2 regions of the Microvirgula curvata genome follow, and region 2 is predicted to be linked to the other one. Evidence: predicted binding sites of a transcription regulator. Region 2 holds the regulator's gene; the other holds the start of a gene.

Region 1 (8,607 bases), on a different contig from region 2:
GTATCTGTACCACGACCCGTGCCATACGCCGATGAAGACCCAGCAGCCGATCAAGACCGTCAACGGTCTGCTCGGTGGCGGCGTGGTGCAGAGCGAGCGCTGCTGCGGCGAGTCCGGCACCCTGGCGGTGTCGCGCCCCGACGTGTCGACCCAGCTCCGCTTCCGCAAGGAAGAGGAGATCAACCGGGCGCGCGATATCGCGGCGGAAAAGGCCGGCGAAGCGGCGCAACAGGTCAAGATCCTGACCAGTTGCCCGTCCTGCCTGCAGGGGCTGTCGCGCTATCAGGACAGCACCGGCATTGAAGCCGACTATATCGTGGTGGAAATGGCCAAGGCGGTGCTCGGTGACAACTGGATGGCCGACTATGTCGCCCGGGCCCGCGATGGCGGCGTGGAACGGGTGCTGCTGTAGACCGGTGCGATCGGGTGGCCTCCGGGCCACTCAATCGACGAAGATCTCGATCCGTTCCTTGCCTTTGCCGACGTTTTTGCGTTTCAGCGTGATCCGGCCGATTTCGCCGGTACGGCGCAGGTGGGTGCCGCCACAGGGCACCCGGCCGACGCCGGCGATTTCCCAGTAGCGCCGCTCGGCCGCTTCGTCGCTGAAGGCGCTGACGATCGGCTGATCGGCCGCGACCAGGCTCGCCAGGGCCGGTTCCAGCGCGGCGAACAGCACGCTGATATTGCTGTCATGCAGAAAGTCGATGCGCGCCTTGTCGGCGGCAATGTGAGCGCCGATCTTGCCGATGCCCGGCACCCGGGCGCTGACCAGCTCCAGCACGATCTCGGCAGCGAAATGCAGTCGCATCAGCCGGTAACGCCGGTCCCAGTCGATCTCGATCCGGGCCGGGTCGCCGGCGTTCAGCCCGTGCCCGTCCGCCAGCGTATACACGATGTCGCGCCCGGCCTTGCGTGCCGCCAGCACCGGCAGCCCGGCCAGTGTGCCGCTGTCGCTTTCCTGCCCGCCCGACTCCGCGTAGAAGATCGTCGCCTCGACGGTCACCTCGTTGCCGTTTACCGTCGCCACGCGGGTGTCGAGCCCGGTGCAGTACGGGTCCTGCCAGAATGCCTTTACGGTCATGCTCGCTCCTGCCGGGCCTGTGCCCGCTTTTTCCTATCGTCGTTCGGCGTCGCCCTGCCAGACTTCGCCTTCCACCAGTACCGAATGCGCCGGGCCGGCCAGCCACAACTGCCCGTCCTGGATTGTCGCCTGCAACTGCATCCCGCGCTGGGTCAGCGTGGTCAGCTGGGCCAGCGTGTCCGGCGGGATGCTGATCACGGTCAGGTTCTCCAGCCGGCTGACCTTGCTCTGCATGCCCTGCCACCAGACGTCGGCGGCACGCCCGCCATAGCAGTACAGCCAGACCCGGTCGGCGCGGGCGCAGGCTTTTTTCAGCCGCTTCTCGTCCGGCTCGCCCAGATCGATCCACAGTTCGATCTCGTCGCCGTAGTTCTTCTGCCACAACTCGGGCTCGTCATCGGCGATCAGGCCCTTGGTAAAGGCCAGCCGCTCGCTGGCGTGCAGCGCGAACACGGCCAGTCGCAACATCATCCGTTCGTCGGTTTCCGACGGATGACGGGCCAGCGTCAGGCTGTGGCTGGCGTAATAGCCCCGATCCATGTCGGAAATATCGAGATCGGCTTTGAAAATGGTGGCTTTGAGCGCCATGGGGACTTCCGGGCAAAAGATCGAGTTTACCGGTCCGCGCGGCTTGCCGCCTTGTCTTGTGTGCCATGCTGGCGCGTTCCCGGCTTCCGTGGCAGGGTTTGCCACCCTGATATTGTCATTCCGGAGCCGCCATGCCATCCCCCAGACTGGAAATCCACTATTGCACCCAGTGCCGCTGGCTGCTGCGCGCCGGCTGGATGGCGCAGGAACTGCTGACCACCTTCAGCGACGGCGAACTGGCAGAAGTCGCGCTGATTCCCGCGCGCGGCGGGCTGTTCCGCATTCTGCTCGATGGCGAGCAGCTATGGGATCGCAAGGAAGAAGACGGCTTTCCGGATATCAAGACCATCAAGCAGCGCGTGCGCGACCGCCTGTTTCCGGACCGCCCGCTCGGCCACAGCGACCGGCCCGGCAAGGCCGAAGCCGACTGAAATCGGGACCGGCCAGCAGTTGACGCCCAAGAATGGTGCCATGTGGTCGATATAGCGGATATTGGAAACAGCTAGAGAATGCCATGCTGATCAACACCAACACCGCCCAGACGACCGCCGCCCAGAGCGCCAGTGCCAAAACCGACGCGACGGCATCGGCGCAGGCGCAACGCCAGAGTGTGCTGGCGCCGCTGGTCGAGGATGTGCGTGTCACGCTGAGCAACGAGGCACGCAAGGCCAGTCTGTCGCTGAACACGCTGAGTCGCACCACCAGGAGTCAGGCCAGCGAGCAGTCCAAGGCCATGGCACGCCAGCGGCTCGAGCAGTTGAAGGAACGCGTGCGCCTGATGCGCCAGTTGATGATCGGCATGACGCCGGCACAGAAGAAGGCCATGGCGCCGCAATTGAAGGAAATGGCGCGCGAGCTCAAGCAGATTGCCCAGCAGCTCGGCCAGTCGAGCGGGGACTCGTCGTCGGCCAGCAGTGGCAGCGTGTCCGGTGGCAGCAGCGATGGCGGGGCGTCGGCCAGCGCCAGTGCCGATGCCTCCGGCGCGGCCTCAGCCGCCGCAGCGGCCGAGACCGGTGGCGAGTCCGCCGGCGCAGGCGATGAGGCTGCCGCGCAGGCCGCCGCCGAGGTGCCGGTCGACAGCGAGCCGGCTGCCGCCACCAGCGACGAGGGCGGCGAGGAAGACGGCAGCAGCGGCGACAACACCGGCAAGGAAGCCGCCACTGCGGCTGCGGCAGGCACCGCCGGCGCCACCGCCACCCAGGCCGAGCAGGACGCGAACCGCGCCGCCGGCACTGATCAGACCTCGCGGATTTCGCTGTCGCCGTCCAGTGAAAAGAAGCTGAACCTGTCGCCGGAAGATGCGGCCAAGATCCGCGAAGTCATGCAGATGCTGCGCAATATGGTCAAGGATGTGCGCCGCGCCGCGCCGAACGACGCTTCGGCGCGCGATGCCGACAAGATCCTCGCCTCGCTGAACGAGTCGATGTCCGGCGCCGGCATCAGCATCAATATCAAGGCTTGACGCGCGACAGCGGCAGTTCGTGATAATCCTCGCTGCGCGGCATGTCATCGAAGATGGCCTGCAGCTCGGCCGGCGGGGTGGTCAGCTTGCGCGTCGACAGGTCCAGCCACGCGCCGGCGACTTCGTAGTGCGCCGCCAGCTTGCCGTCGTCGCGCACCATCTGCTGACGCAGCACCCAGCGCTGATGGTCCGCTGACGAGGCCACCAGCACCACGTCGATATCCAGTCGCATGCCGAGTTTCACTTCGCGCAGATATTCGGTCGTTTCCTTGAAAATGACCGGACCGAATCCAAGCTGGAAAAAGCGGTCCGCACCGAAGCCGGCATCCTGCAGCCACTCCAGGCGGGTATGGGTGCACAGATCGGCGTAGGCGGTATGCCGCATGTGCTGGTTGGCATCGATATCCGACCAGCGGATCTCGACCTGTTTGTGGTATCGGGACATGAACGGCCTCCAAAAAAGAACGGTCGTGCTATTTTTATGTGAGACGGAACGAAAGGGCAAGCCATTTATGAGCAAGGGCGATGACACCCGGGCGCTGATTCTGCGCCAGGCCAGCGATCTGGCCAGCGAAGTCGGCATCTCCGGTCTGACGCTGGGTGCGCTGGCCGAACGCAGCGGCCTGTCGAAAAGCGGCCTGTTCGCCCACTTCGGGTCCAAGGAAGAGCTGCAACTGGCCACCGTCCGCGCCGTGCAGGCGCGCTTTGTCGACGATATCGTGCGCCCGGCACTGGCGCATCCGCGCGGTCTGGTGCGCCTGCGCGCGCTGTTCGATGGCTGGCTGCAGTGGATTGCGCACGGCCCGTTTGCCGGCAGTTGCCCGCTGCTGGCTGCCGCCTCCGAGTTCGACGACCAGCCGGGGCCGATCCGCACCGCACTGGTCGACGGCCAGATCTGGCAGCGTGATGCACTGATCCGCGCCCTGGAGCTGGCGATCGCCAGCGGCGAGCTGCCGCCGGCTTTCGACTGTGTGCAGGCCGCCTTCGAGCTGCGCGGGCTGCTGTATGCGGCGCATCACGACCTGCGCCTGCTCAATGACCCGCGCGGCATCGACCTGGCGCAGCGCGGCTTCGAGCGAGTGATCGCCGCCCGGCCTGGCGATCAGTAGCCGACGGTAAAGCGCTGACGATGGTGACGCGGCGTTTCCGCCTCGTCGACCAGTGCCACTGCCAGATCGGCCACGCTGATTCGTGCCGGACCGGCTTCGCCCATCAGCACCTGGTCGCCCCCCACGCGGTACTGGCCGGTGCGCGCGCCCGGTTCCAGAAACACCGGCGGCGACAGGAACACCCAGTCGAGCACGCTTTCCTGACGCAATTCGGTCAGCACGTCGCGCGCACCGAGCGCACCCTGCTTCCATTCGGCCGGAAAATCGTCGGTATCGACCAGTTGCACGCCCGGGGCGATTTCCAGACTGCCGGCGCCGCCGACCACCAGGTAACGCGCGACGCCAGCCTGTTTGACGCCGGCGGCGATGGCGCGCGAACCGGAGACGAACTGGGCGTAGATATCCGGGTTGCCCCAGCCAGGATTGAAGGCACTGAGCACGGCGTCGTGGCCGGCCACGGCGGCGGCGACCTGCGCCGCATCCTGCGCATCGGCACGGACGGCATGCAGTTGTGGGTGTTGCGGCAGCTTTTCCGGGTGACGGACCAGGGCCGTCACCTGATGGCCACGTTGCAGCAATTCGGTCAGCAGCGCGGTGCCGACAAAGCCGGTGGCGCCGATCAGGGCGATTTTCATGAATGTCTCCGGTAAGTTCCAGGTGATGATGCATGGTAGACCCTTGACACCGGGCTGATTAGCCGTCGACATTCGCTTTATCTGTTTAGCAGGACTTAACAATGGACGCGCTGCGCAGCATGGCGATCTTCGCCACCGTGGTCGAGCAGGGATCGATGCGTGCCGCCGCGCGCGTGCTCGGCATCACGCCGTCGGCAGTCAGTCAGCAGATCGCCCAGCTGGAGCGCGATTGTGCGGTCACCCTGCTGTACCGCACCACGCGCAAGCTGACCCTGACCGAGGCCGGGCAGATGTTCTACGACGGCTGCGCCGACATGCTGGCGGCGGCACGGCGGGCCCGGACGCGGCTGGCCGAGCTGCGCGACACGCTGAACGGCGAGCTGCGCATGACTGCCCCGGTCGGTTTTGTCGGCCGGATGATCAGCGACGCGCTGGCGCCGCTGCTGGCGGCCAACCCCGGCCTGACCCTGACCCTGATCGTCAGCGATGAACGCATCGACCTGATCGGCGAGCGCATCGATCTCGCACTGCGGGTCGGGCAACTGGAAGACTCGACCCTGATCGCCCGCCAGCTGGCGCGCTGCGACAGCCTGCTGGTGGCCTCACCGGCCTACCTGGCACGCCATCCGCCCTTGCTGACGCCGGAACAGCTGGTCCGGCACACCTGGCTGCTGCTGGATGTCGGTCAGGGCGCACAGATGCCCGGCTTCAGCGGTCCGGATGGCCAGACCTTCACCCTGCGGGTCGAACCCCGGGTCCGCAGCAACAATATCCTGCAGGTACGTTCCTTCACCTGTGCCGGGCTCGGGCTGTCGGTGCAGCCGGAAACGGAGATCCGCAACGAGCTGGCGCGCGGCGAACTGGTGCGCGTGCTGCCGGGCTGGAGCCTGCCGCAGATGGGCATCTACGCGGTCACGCCGCGCCGGGACGCACAGCCGGCCAAGGTCCGCCACGCCATCGCCGCGCTGCAGGACTATTTCGCCCGGCAGGCAGGCTGACGCCAGCGCTCAGCGCTGCTGCCAGAGCGTGTTCACTTGCTGCGAGGCCGCGTCATAGTTGCGGCGCGCCTGCTCCATTTGCAGTTGCGCCGCGGACAATTCGTTCTGCGCCGTCTGTTGCGCATTCTGCGCATCGATCAGCCGTTTGTCGGCGGTGTCCTTGGCCGTGGTGGCGGTCTGCAGGCGACGCTCGGCATTGCTCATGCCGTCGCGTGCCTGCTGGAACACGACCTGGGCACGATAGATCTGGTCTTCAATCGGCGGATTGGCCGCATGGACGGCCAGCGTGGCGCCGGCCAGCAGTCCGGCGAGGCAAAGTTTCTGGATCATGGCGGGGCCCTGGAGAAAGAGGAATCACTGTAGCAGAACCCCGCCGGCAGACAAATCGGCAGCCCCGGCCGCCACCGGCTTGTGCATTTCCTTCATTTGCACAGCATTTTTAAATGTTTGTCGTTTGCCGGGGGGCAGCGAATGATCACGGACCTGAATTCTGCATCCGGACCGAACGCGTCATGACCCCGATTTCCCCCGCCGCCACGCCATCGTCGTGGCCACACCCCCCCTCCCTCGACGCACTGGAAGCCCGGCTGCGACAGGATCTCGACTGGCTGTGCCGCCCGGCAAAAGCCTGGGTACCGTCCCGCGGACGCGGCGTGCTCGACGTGGCCATCATCGGTGGCGGCATGGCCGGGCTGACGCTGGCCGCCGCGCTCAAGCACCAGGGCATCCAGGCGATTGCCTTCGACCGTGCGCCGCAGGGTTTAGAGGGGCCGTGGGCAACCACGGCGCGCATGGAAACCCTGCGCTCGCCAAAGGAACTGACCGGCCCGGCGCTCGGTCTGCCGGCCCTGACCTTCCGCGCCTGGTACGAAGCGCAGTTCGGACTGGCGGCCTGGCAGGCCCTGGACAAGATTCCGCGCCTGCAGTGGATGGATTACCTGCGCTGGTATCGCCGCGTGCTGGAGCTGGACGTACGCAACCGCCAGCGGGTGGTCGACGTGCGACCGCGCGCGGACGGCAAGCTGGTCTCGCTGCAGCTGCGCGACGAGCAGCAGCAGGACCGGCCGTATGAAGTACTGGCCCGGCATGTGGTGCTGGCCACCGGCCATGACGGCCTCGGCGGCCCCTGGCTGCCGGACTGGGCCGCACAATTGCCGCGCGACCGCCGGGCCCATTCCTCGGACGACTACGACGTCGCCGCACTGCGCGGCCGGCGGGTGGTGGTCATCGGCGGCGGCGCCTCGGCCATGGACAGCGCCGCCACCGCGCTGGAAGCCGGTGCCGCGCGCGTCGATCTGCTGATCCGCCGCGATGACCTGCCGCGCATCAACAAAAGCAAGGGTGCCGGCAGCCCGGGCATGCTGCACGGCTACTGGCAACTGGCCGACGAGTGGAAATGGCGCTGGCGTCACTACATCAACGAGCAGCAGATTCCGCCACCGCACAACAGCACGCTGCGCGTGTCGCGCCATGCCAATGCCCATTTCCATTTCGGCACACCGGTGCGCTCGGCGTCACAGCGGGCCGACGGCGCCCTGCGGCTGGACACCGCCCGGGGACCGCTGGCGACCGACTTCGTGATTTTCTGCACCGGCTTCCGCACCGACTGGCAGCAGCGGCCGGAATACGCCGCCATCGCGCCGCATGTGCGACTGTGGCAGGACCGCTACCAGCCACCGGCCGGGCTGGAAGACGCCGAGCTGGCCGGTTCGCCGGACGTGGGCAGCCTGTTCGAGTTCCGGCAGAAGACCGATGGCGCCTGCCCCGGTCTGGAACGCATCCATGCCTTCTGCTACCCGGCCGCCCTGTCCCAGGGCGCCGGTGCCGGCGACATCCCTCAGATCAGTGTCGGCGCCCAGCGCCTGGCCGAGGGGCTGGCCGCCAGTCTGCTGCTGGAAGATGCGCCGCTGCACTTCGCCGCGCTGCAGCACTATGACGATCCGGAGCTGCTCGGCAATGAATGGGCGCCGGCCACCTTCCCGGCCTACGAGGACGACAGCGAGCTGGTGTCGTAACCGCACGCAGCATGAAAAATGGCCAGGCCCGCATCCGGTGATGCGGGCCTGGCCATTGGTGTGAATGCCGCAGTACTCAGACGACGGCCGGCGCCTCCGGCTCGCCCAGGCTCAGCATCAGCCGGTTGGCCCAGTTGAAGAATGCGGCGCCATGGATGACGTCGGCAATGGCCAGGTCGTCCAGCCCGGCCGCGCGCAGCCGTGCGGTCTCCGCCGCACCGAAGGTCGACGGGGTGGCCGACAGCGCGATCGATGCGGCGACGATGGCGTTCCAGCGTTCCCCCAGATCCGCCCTCACGCCGTCATCGAGCAGACGCTGCACGTCGTCGTCACGGTGCGAGAAATGGGCGGCGAAGCGCGCATGGACCGACGCGCAGTACAGGCAGCCGTTGTAGCGCGATGTCGCCGCGGCCGACAGTTCGCGCTCGGCGCGCGGCAGGCCGGCATCCGGGTTGTAGAAAATGTCCTTGTCGGTCCGGGTGCGCGCGCCAAGGGTGTCCGGGTCGCGCGCCAGCAGGCGGAAGTACGCCGACCTGGCCCGGGCGGCATCGACCAGCCCGGCGCGGTGACGATCGGTCAGTTCCGCTTCCGGCAGCGGCTCCAGCCACGGCAGCCATTCCAGTTGCTCACGGGTAAAGGCCAGCGGCGGCCGGTTGTCCGGATGGGTCAGCAGGGTGTCGGTCATGCCAGGGCTCGCTGCGGGGAAAGGTGGGCGGCCA
Region 2 (8,607 bases):
TGAATGCATCAGGAAATCGACAGTGGCATGAAGTATCGGAAACGCCGCGAGTTTAACGCTTGGTATACTCCCCCACTACGACATCTTTTGACGGAGGGTGACAGCGCCCTCCCGACCTGACATGAATGCATCCCTGTCCGCCCATCGCCTCGCCCTTGCCCGCGATGTTCTCGCCACCGAAGCTCAAGCCATCGAGGGCGTGTCCGCACGCCTGAACGGCAGCTTTCTTGCCGCCGTCGACGCGGTGCTCGCCTGCCGTGGCCGGGTCATCGTGACCGGCATGGGCAAGTCCGGCCATATCGCGCGCAAGATTGCCGCCACGCTGGCATCGACCGGCACGCCGGCATTCTTCGTCCACCCGGCCGAAGCCGCCCACGGCGACCTCGGCATGATTGCCGCCGGCGACGTGGTGATCGCCCTGTCCTATTCGGGCGAATCCGGTGAGCTGATCGCCCTGCTGCCGGCCATCCGCCGCAAGGGCGTCACCCTGATCGGCATGACCGGCCGCGACACGTCGACGCTGGCCCGCGAATCGGACATCCATCTGGACGCGGCCATCGAACACGAGGCCGGACCGCTCGGTCTGGCACCGACCGCCAGCACCACCGCCGCGCTGGCGCTCGGCGACGCGCTGGCACTGACGCTGCTCGATGCGCGGAATTTCCGTGCCGAAGATTTTGCGCTGTCGCATCCGGGCGGCAGCCTGGGCCGGCGTTTGCTGGTCCATGTTTCGGACGTGATGCACGGCGGTGATGCGCTGCCCGTGGTCGCACCGGACGCCAGCCTGCGCGATGCGCTGCTGGAAATCAGCCGCAAGGGGCTGGGCATGACCGCCATCGCCGACGCGGACGGCACGCTGCGCGGCATCTTTACCGACGGCGACCTGCGCCGGCTGATCGATGCCGGTCAGGCGGATTTCCTCGCCACCCCGGTCGGCACGGTCATGCAGCCGGCCGCCAAGACCATTGCTGCCGACCGGCTCGCGGCCGAAGCGGTCAAGGTCATGGAGGCCAACAAGATCAACGGCCTGCTCGTGCTCGACACGAACGGCAAACTGGCTGGCGCGCTGAACATGCACGATCTGTTCCGCGCCGGTGTGGTGTAACACGATACTGACTATGCACACTGTCCATGCACTCGCAGTTCCCGTCCGCCTGCTGATCCTCGACGTCGACGGCGTCCTGACCGACGGCCAGCTGTATTTCACGCCGGCCGGCGAGGAAATCAAGGCATTCAACACCCTCGACGGCCACGGCCTGAAGATGCTGCAGAAAAGCGGCGTCGCCCTTGCCATCATCACCGGCCGCGCCTCCGGCGCCACCGAGCATCGCGCGCGCGCGCTCGGCATTGATCACCTGTACATGGGGTCGGAAGGCAAGCGCGCCGCATTCGCCGATCTGCTGGCCAGAACCGGGCTCGACGCGGCCGCCTGTGCCTATGTCGGTGACGACGTGGTCGACCTGCCGGTCATGCGCCAGGTCGGCTTCGCTGTCGCGGTGCCGGCCGCGCCCGATATCGTGCGCAGCCACGCCCACTACGTGACCGGTCGCCATGGCGGCCACGGCGCGGTGCGCGAAGTCTGTGAACTGATCATGCAGGCCCAGGGCACGCTGGACGCGGCGCTCGCGCCGTACCTGGAAGACTGAGCCATGTTCGCACTCCGCAATGCCTCGCGCCTGTTCCCGCTGCTGCTGGCCGTGATCCTGATCCTGCTGACGCTGTGGCTGGAATACCTGCTGTCGATGCTGCCGGCCGGCCGCGACCCGGTCAACCGCGGTACGGTCGAGTACATGGCGTCCGACTTTGTCGGCACCAGCTTCGACGCCAATGGCCGCATCGACCGCCACGCCTTCGGCAAATCCATGTGGCAATATCCGGAAGACAAGCGGGTATTCTTTACCGACTCGACGCTGGAACAGTACAGCCTGGGACGGAAGGATCTGTCGATCTTTACCACCAGCGGCCTGTACAACAACGATACCGGCATCGCCTTCCTCGACGGCAAGGTCCGCGCCCGGCGAGAGCCTTCGGCGCAGCATCCGCTGCCGGCCACGCTGGACACCACCCGCTTGACCGTCGATACGCGCAAGCGCACCGCCGACACCCTGGCGCCGGCAATCTACGTCGAAGGCGGCAACCGCATTGACTCGGTGGGTTTCCACTACGCCGATGCCACCCAACAATACAAACTCAAATCGCGCGTCAGGATGACTTATGCTCCGCCGAAATCCGAATAATTCCTTCCGCCTCGCCGCAGGTGCCCTGATCGTCTGCAGCGCCCTCGCCGCCCATGCCGAAAAGGCCGACCGCAGCAAACCGATCAATATCGAAGCCGACCAGGCCAGTCTCGACCAGCAGAAGGGCGTGACCGTCTACGAAGGCAATGTGATCCTGACCCAGGGCACATCGAAGCTGACCGCCGCCAAACTGACGGTGAACCAGGACAAGGCCGGCAACCAGTACGGCACCGCCATCGGCAACCCGGCCACCTTCCGCCAGCGCCTCGACCCTGACAGCGACGGCAAGGTCGAGTGGATCAACGGCAAGGGCCAGCGCATTGACTACGACAACGCCAAGCAACTGGTTACAATCTATGACAACGGCAGAGTTCAGCGCGGTGGCGACGTCGTCACCGGCAATGTGATCATCTACGACGGCAAGACCCAGCAATTCCAGGCCACCGGCACCCGCAGCGATGCCCATGGCCAGGCAATGAAGGGCGGCAAGGGCCGTGTCACCGTGGTGATCCAGCCGCGTGAAAAGAAGGAAGGCGCCAATAAATGACGCAAGCCACCAGTCGCCTCAGCGTCCGCCACCTGCAGAAGCGCTACAAGAAGCGCACGGTGGTCCAGGATGTCTCGCTGGAAATCAACAGCGGTGAGGTCGTCGGTCTGCTCGGTCCGAATGGTGCCGGCAAGACCACCAGTTTCTACATGATCGTCGGCCTGGTGCCGGCCGATGCCGGCGACATCCATATCGACGATATCGATGCCAGCCATCTGGCCATCCACCAGCGTGCCCGGCTCGGCATCGGCTATCTGCCGCAGGAAGCCTCGATCTTCCGCAAGCTCACGGTCGAGGAAAACATTCTCGCCGTGCTCGAGCTGACCGGACTGAAAGGGGCGAAGATCCAGGAAGAACTGGAGCTGCTGCTCGACGATCTGAACATCGCCCACCTGCGCGACAACCCGGCGCTGTCGCTGTCCGGCGGCGAGCGCCGCCGGGTGGAAATCGCCCGCGCGCTGGCCATGCGCCCGCGTTTCATCCTGCTGGACGAACCGTTTGCCGGCGTTGACCCGATTGCCGTCATCGATATCCAGAAGATCATCTCCTACCTGAAGGAGCGCGGCATCGGCGTACTGATCACCGATCACAATGTTCGCGAAACCCTGCGCATCTGCGATCGGGCTTACATTATCAATGCCGGCAGCGTACTTGCCGCCGGCAAGCCCCAGGCGCTGGTCGAGGACGAAAATGTCCGCCGCGTCTACCTGGGCGAGCATTTCCACCTCTAGACAGCGGCCATGAAGCAAAGCCTCCAGCTCAAGCTGGGTCAGCAACTGACCCTTACGCCCCAACTGCAACAGTCGATCCGGCTGCTGCAGCTCTCGACGCTGGACTTGCAACAGGAAGTGGAACAGTTCATCGCCGACAATCCGCTGCTGGAGCGCGACGAGGGCCGTGACGAAAACGGCGCGGAAGTCAGCGATGCCGGCGAGATTGCCATCAACGGCCATGACGAGCCGCGCGAGCCACCGCAGCAGCAGGACGGGGCCGGCGGCAACGACGACAGCGCCACCGACCTGAACCTGGTCAACGACTGGTCCAGCTACGGCCGCAACGGCAGCGACGAAGACGACGACTGGGACCCGCACCAGAACCTGACCCGGGCCACCACGCTGCGCGAGCATCTGCTGGCGCAGCTGGCCGAGCTGCCGCTGTCGGTCCGCGACCGGGCAATGGCGATGGTCATCATCGAGGAACTGGACGACGACGGCTACCTGCCCTGCCCGCTGGAAGAGCTTGCCGTCCATCTGCCGGCGGAACTGGAGATCGATCCCGACGAGCTGACCGTGGCGCTGACCCTGGTCCAGCAGTTCGAGCCGGCCGGTGTCGCCTCGCGCGATCTGACCGAATCGCTGCTGCTGCAACTGGCGGCCCGGCCCGAGTCGCCGGCCAGGCCGCTGGCGCAGGACATCGTCCGCCACCACCTGCCGCTGCTCGCCAACCGCGACTTCACCCGGCTGCGCCGCGCCACCGGTGCCGACGACGAATCGATCCGGCAGGCCCAGGCGCTGATCGCCTCGCTGAACCCGCGTCCGGCCGCCGGTTTCGGCAGCGGCGACACCCACTACGTGATGGCCGACGTGCTGGTCCGTCGCGATCGCAACGGAATCTGGCTGCCCCTCTTGAATCCTGCGACTCAGCCCAAATTGAAAGTAAATCAGCTGTACGCGCAGATGCTCAGCCGGCACCGCGGCGAGGCCGGACAATTGTCCGGCCGGCTGCAGGAAGCCAAGTGGCTGATCCGCAACATCGAACAGCGGGCCGACACTATACTCAGGGTGTCGCAGGTCATCGTCGAGCGACAGCAGGCGTTCTTTGATCAGGGTGAAGTCGCAATGCGCCCCATGGTGCTGCGCGACGTCGCCGACGAATTGGGATTGCACGAGTCGACCATCTCCCGCGTGACCAGCAGCAAGTATCTGATCTGTCCGCGTGGCGTGTTCGAACTCAAGTACTTCTTCGGCACGGCGCTGGACACCGATTCCGGCGGCGAATGCTCGGCAACCGCCATCAAGGCGCGGTTGCGCAAGCTGATTGCCGACGAAGACCCGCACAAACCGCTGTCGGACAGCGTGCTGGCCGAACGGCTCGGTGACGAGGGCATCCAGGTTGCCCGCCGCACCGTCGCCAAGTATCGCGAGGCATTGCTGATACCACCGGTAAACCAGCGGAAAACGATTTAACGCGCGTCAAGGCGCGCCCCCTGCGTATCCAGCAACATGGATACGCCAGCCCACCAGAAGGAGTTAGGGTATGAACCTGAACATCACCGGCGTCCATCTCGAAGTCACTCCGAGCCTGCGCGACTACCTGTCGGAAAAAATCGACCGCATCACCCGCCACGTCGATAACGTCATTGCCGTCAACGTCGCCCTCTCGGTCGAGAAACTCGACCAGAAAGTGACGGTCGACGTTCACCTGAAGGGCAAGGACATCCACGTCGAGGAAGTCGCAGCCGACATGTATGCGGCCATTGACCTGGTTGCCGACAAGCTGGACAGACAGGTGCTGAAGCACAAGGAGAAGAGTACGGATCACTTCTCGGACAAGGCGCACAAGGCACAGGAGCTGTCCGCCGGCTCCGAAGCCTGAGCCTGAAGAAGACTCACAAGGGCAAGCGCCCGCGGTCGTCGTGCCGCTGGCTCAGGCCTGACTGAAAGGGGGGGACTGCCGGAAACGGCAGTCCCCCCGTTTGATTGCGGGCCCTCGCGCCCGGAGGGGTGCCGGCACAGGCATTCCGCTGCCGGTCCGCCCTTTGCTGGTGCAGACCGGCCGGGGTGCCCACTAATGCGGCAGACGCTCCCGCCGTAACCGGCTAGAATGGCCCCGTTTTGATTACTCGTACTCGTTGACGACCATGAGTCTGATCGCAAAGATCCTGCCCAGCACCGACCACCTGCTCGTCGATCTCGACGTCAGCAGCAAGAAACGCGTGTTCGAGCATGTCGGCATCCTGTTCGAGAACGCCTACGGCATTGCCCGCAGCACCGTTTTCGACAGCCTGTTCGCCCGGGAAAAACTCGGCTCCACCGGACTCGGTCACGGGGTTGCCATCCCGCACGGTCGCGCCAAGGGGCTCAAGGACGTCGCCGGCTGCTTCATCCGCCTGAAATCCCCGATTCCGTTCGACTCGCCCGATGGCAAGCCGGTCAGCCTGCTGTTCGTGCTGCTGGTGCCCGAGCAGGCAACCGACCTGCATCTGCAGGTACTGTCGGAACTCGCACAGATGTTCAGCCGCCGCCAGCTGCGCGAAGCGCTGGCCGCCGCACCGGATGCCCAGACCCTGTTCCAGCTTCTGACCACCCAGCAGGACAGCCATGCCTAGCATCACGGTCAGGAAGCTTTATCAGGACAACCGGCAGAAACTCAATCTGAACTGGGTCGCCGGCTCGTCCGGCATCGACAACCTGATCGGCACCGACGACCAGCGGCCAACCCTGGCCCTGGTCGGCCACCTGAACCTGATCCACCCGAACAGCCTGCAGGTGCTCGGCGTCGCCGAATGCGACTACCTGAACCAGCTGGGACAGGACGCGGCCCGCGAAGCGCTGGAGCAGCTGTTCCGGCTGCCGATGTCGGCCATCATCGTCGCCAACGGCCAGCCGGTTCCGGCCGCACTGAAGGCCGCCTGCGAACACCAGCGCGTGCCGCTGATCGCCTCGAGCCAGGCCTCGCCGTACCTGATGGACGTGATGCGCATCTACCTGGCGCGAGTCCTGGCGGTGTCCACCGTGCTGCACGGCGTGTTCCTCGACGTGCTCGAGGTCGGCGTGCTGATTACCGGCGACAGCGCGATGGGCAAGAGCGAACTGGCACTGGAACTGATTTCCCGCGGCCACGGCCTGGTGGCCGACGACGCGGTCGACCTGTTCCGCATCGGCCCGGAAACCCTGGAAGGACGCTGCCCGGACATGCTGCGCGATTTCCTTGAAGTGCGCGGCCTCGGCATCCTCAATATCCGCACGGTGTTTGGCGAAACCGCCATCCGGCCGAAAAAGATCCTCAAACTGATCATCCATCTGGTCAAGGCCACCGACCAGATCATGCAGGACATCGACCGGCTGGCCATCCAGTCGGAAACGCAGGAAGTCCTGAACGTCAAAATCCGCAAGGTCACCATTCCGGTGGCTGCCGGTCGCAACCTGGGCGTGCTGGTCGAAACCGCCGTTCGCAATTACATTCTCCAGCTCAGGGGCATCGACAGCACGCGCGACTTCATCGAACGGCAGACGCGCATGTTGAGGGAGCAGGAAAATGCAGCTGATCCTGATTAGCGGACTGTCCGGCTCGGGCAAGAGCATCGCCTTGCGCATGCTCGAGGACAGCGGTTTCTATTGCATCGACAACCTGCCGGCCAGCCTGCTGACCAGCGTGGTCGAGCAGGTGCGCCCGTTCGGCTACGACCATGTCGCCATCAGCGTCGATACCCGCTCCGCGGCCGCACTCGGTGCGCTGCCGGCGGCGCTGGACACGCTGCGCGCCAGCGGTGACGACGTCCGCGTGCTGTTCCTCGACGCGCAGACCGATACCCTGATCCGCCGCTTTTCCGAAACCCGCCGCCGCCACCCGCTGTCCGGCTGCGCGCTGACCATTCCCGAATCCGTGGCCCAGGAGCGGCAGATGCTGGGCGATGTCGCCGAGCTCGGCCATCGCATCGACACCAGCGACCTGTCCGCCAACCAGCTGCGCCGTTATGTGCGTACCTTCGTGTCGCTCGACATCGGCTCGCTGGTGCTGATCATCCAGTCGTTCGGCTTCAAGCATGGCGTGCCGCTCGACGCCGATTTCGTGTTCGATACCCGCTGTCTGCCAAACCCGTACTACGACCCGGAGCTGCGGCCGATGACCGGCCGCGATGCCCCGGTAGCTGCCTTTCTTGCCGCCGAGCCGCAAGTCGGCCAGATGGAGGACGACATCGCCGGGCTGATCGAACGCTGGCTGCCGGCCTTCCGTCTCGACAACCGCAATTACCTGACCGTCGCCATCGGCTGCACCGGCGGCCAGCACCGCTCGGTCTATCTCGGCGAACGCCTCGCCGCCCGCCTGCGCCAGGGCGAGCAGACGGTACTGGTCCGCCATCGCGAACTCGACGAAGCATGATTCCACTCCGCGCCGGCGACGCGCTTGCGCTGCTGCTCGGCGCGGCGCTGGTCGTCGCCAGCGCCCTGCACTTCTGGCGTGACGGCATCGGCGAGACCCTGCGCGTGCGCGCCGACGGCCGGGTGGTCGAAGACCTGCCGTTGCGGCTGAACCGCACCCTGTCAGTGCCCGGCCCGCTTGGCACCACCGTGGTCGAAGTCCGCAACGGGCGTGCCCGCATCGCCACCGATCCCAGCCCGCGCCAGTACTGCGTGCGCCACGGCTGGCTGTCCCGCCCTGGCGAAATGGCGATCTGCCTGCCGAACCGGACCAGCATTGAAGTCCTGCGCCGGCAACAGGAGTACGACAGCCTTGGCTACTGAGCGCGTCATCGAGCTGCACGCCCTGCCGGCCGATCGTCGTCTGGCGCGGCTGGCCGCGCTGGCCATCGTGCTGGCGCTGTTCGACGCCGGCATCCCGACGCCGCTGCCCGGCATCAAGCCCGGTTTTGCCAATATTGTCACCCTGCTGGCACTGGAACGGCTCGGCCTGCGCGCCGCCATCGCTGTCAGCGTCCTGCGCATTTTCGCTGCCGCGCTGCTGCTCGGCAGCCTGTTCACCCCGGGCTTCTTCCTCAGCGCGGCCGGGGGGGCGGCCAGCCTGCTCGGGCTGGCGCTCGCCCATCGCCTGCCCCGCCGCCTGTTCGGCCCGGTCACCCTGTCGCTGATTGCCGCGTTCTGC

The links. Region 2 encodes sigma-54, which starts transcription at its own class of promoters, with help from an activator protein. Its sites were predicted from a motif close to CTGGCACGCTTCATGCTT; they were not measured.
Region 1: the regulator sigma-54 is predicted to act here: its motif matches at 1,738-1,755, upstream of ACYVG8_RS12120 (Rdx family protein).

The regions. Positions count from the first base shown of each region.
Region 1 is NZ_BAAGUB010000028.1:227,732-236,338, reverse strand. It holds gene ACYVG8_RS12135 (DUF3683 domain-containing protein) at 1-412, shown strand, start outside; gene ACYVG8_RS12130 (alanyl-tRNA editing protein) at 443-1,081, opposite strand; gene ACYVG8_RS12125 (YaeQ family protein) at 1,115-1,669, opposite strand; gene ACYVG8_RS12120 (Rdx family protein) at 1,801-2,100, shown strand; gene ACYVG8_RS12115 (hypothetical protein) at 2,184-3,131, shown strand; gene ACYVG8_RS12110 (acyl-CoA thioesterase) at 3,121-3,576, opposite strand; gene ACYVG8_RS12105 (TetR/AcrR family transcriptional regulator) at 3,644-4,240, shown strand; gene ACYVG8_RS12100 (NAD(P)-dependent oxidoreductase) at 4,234-4,875, opposite strand; gene ACYVG8_RS12095 (LysR family transcriptional regulator) at 4,977-5,873, shown strand; gene ACYVG8_RS12090 (hypothetical protein) at 5,883-6,203, opposite strand; gene ACYVG8_RS12085 (SidA/IucD/PvdA family monooxygenase) at 6,386-7,888, shown strand; gene ACYVG8_RS12080 (alkylhydroperoxidase domain protein) at 7,965-8,573, opposite strand; gene ACYVG8_RS12075 (CMD domain protein) at 8,570-8,607, opposite strand, start outside.
Region 2 is NZ_BAAGUB010000010.1:118,178-126,784, forward strand. It holds gene ACYVG8_RS05180 (monovalent cation:proton antiporter family protein) at 1-9, opposite strand, end outside; gene ACYVG8_RS05185 (KpsF/GutQ family sugar-phosphate isomerase) at 122-1,105, shown strand; gene ACYVG8_RS05190 (KdsC family phosphatase) at 1,119-1,646, shown strand; gene lptC (LPS export ABC transporter periplasmic protein LptC) at 1,650-2,237, shown strand; gene lptA (lipopolysaccharide transport periplasmic protein LptA) at 2,215-2,784, shown strand; gene lptB (LPS export ABC transporter ATP-binding protein) at 2,781-3,515, shown strand; gene ACYVG8_RS05210 (RNA polymerase factor sigma-54) at 3,525-4,970, shown strand; gene hpf (ribosome hibernation-promoting factor, HPF/YfiA family) at 5,041-5,379, shown strand; gene ptsN (PTS IIA-like nitrogen regulatory protein PtsN) at 5,645-6,112, shown strand; gene hprK (HPr(Ser) kinase/phosphatase) at 6,105-7,061, shown strand; gene rapZ (RNase adapter RapZ) at 7,042-7,887, shown strand; gene ACYVG8_RS05235 (NusG domain II-containing protein) at 7,884-8,249, shown strand; gene ACYVG8_RS05240 (Gx transporter family protein) at 8,239-8,607, shown strand, end outside.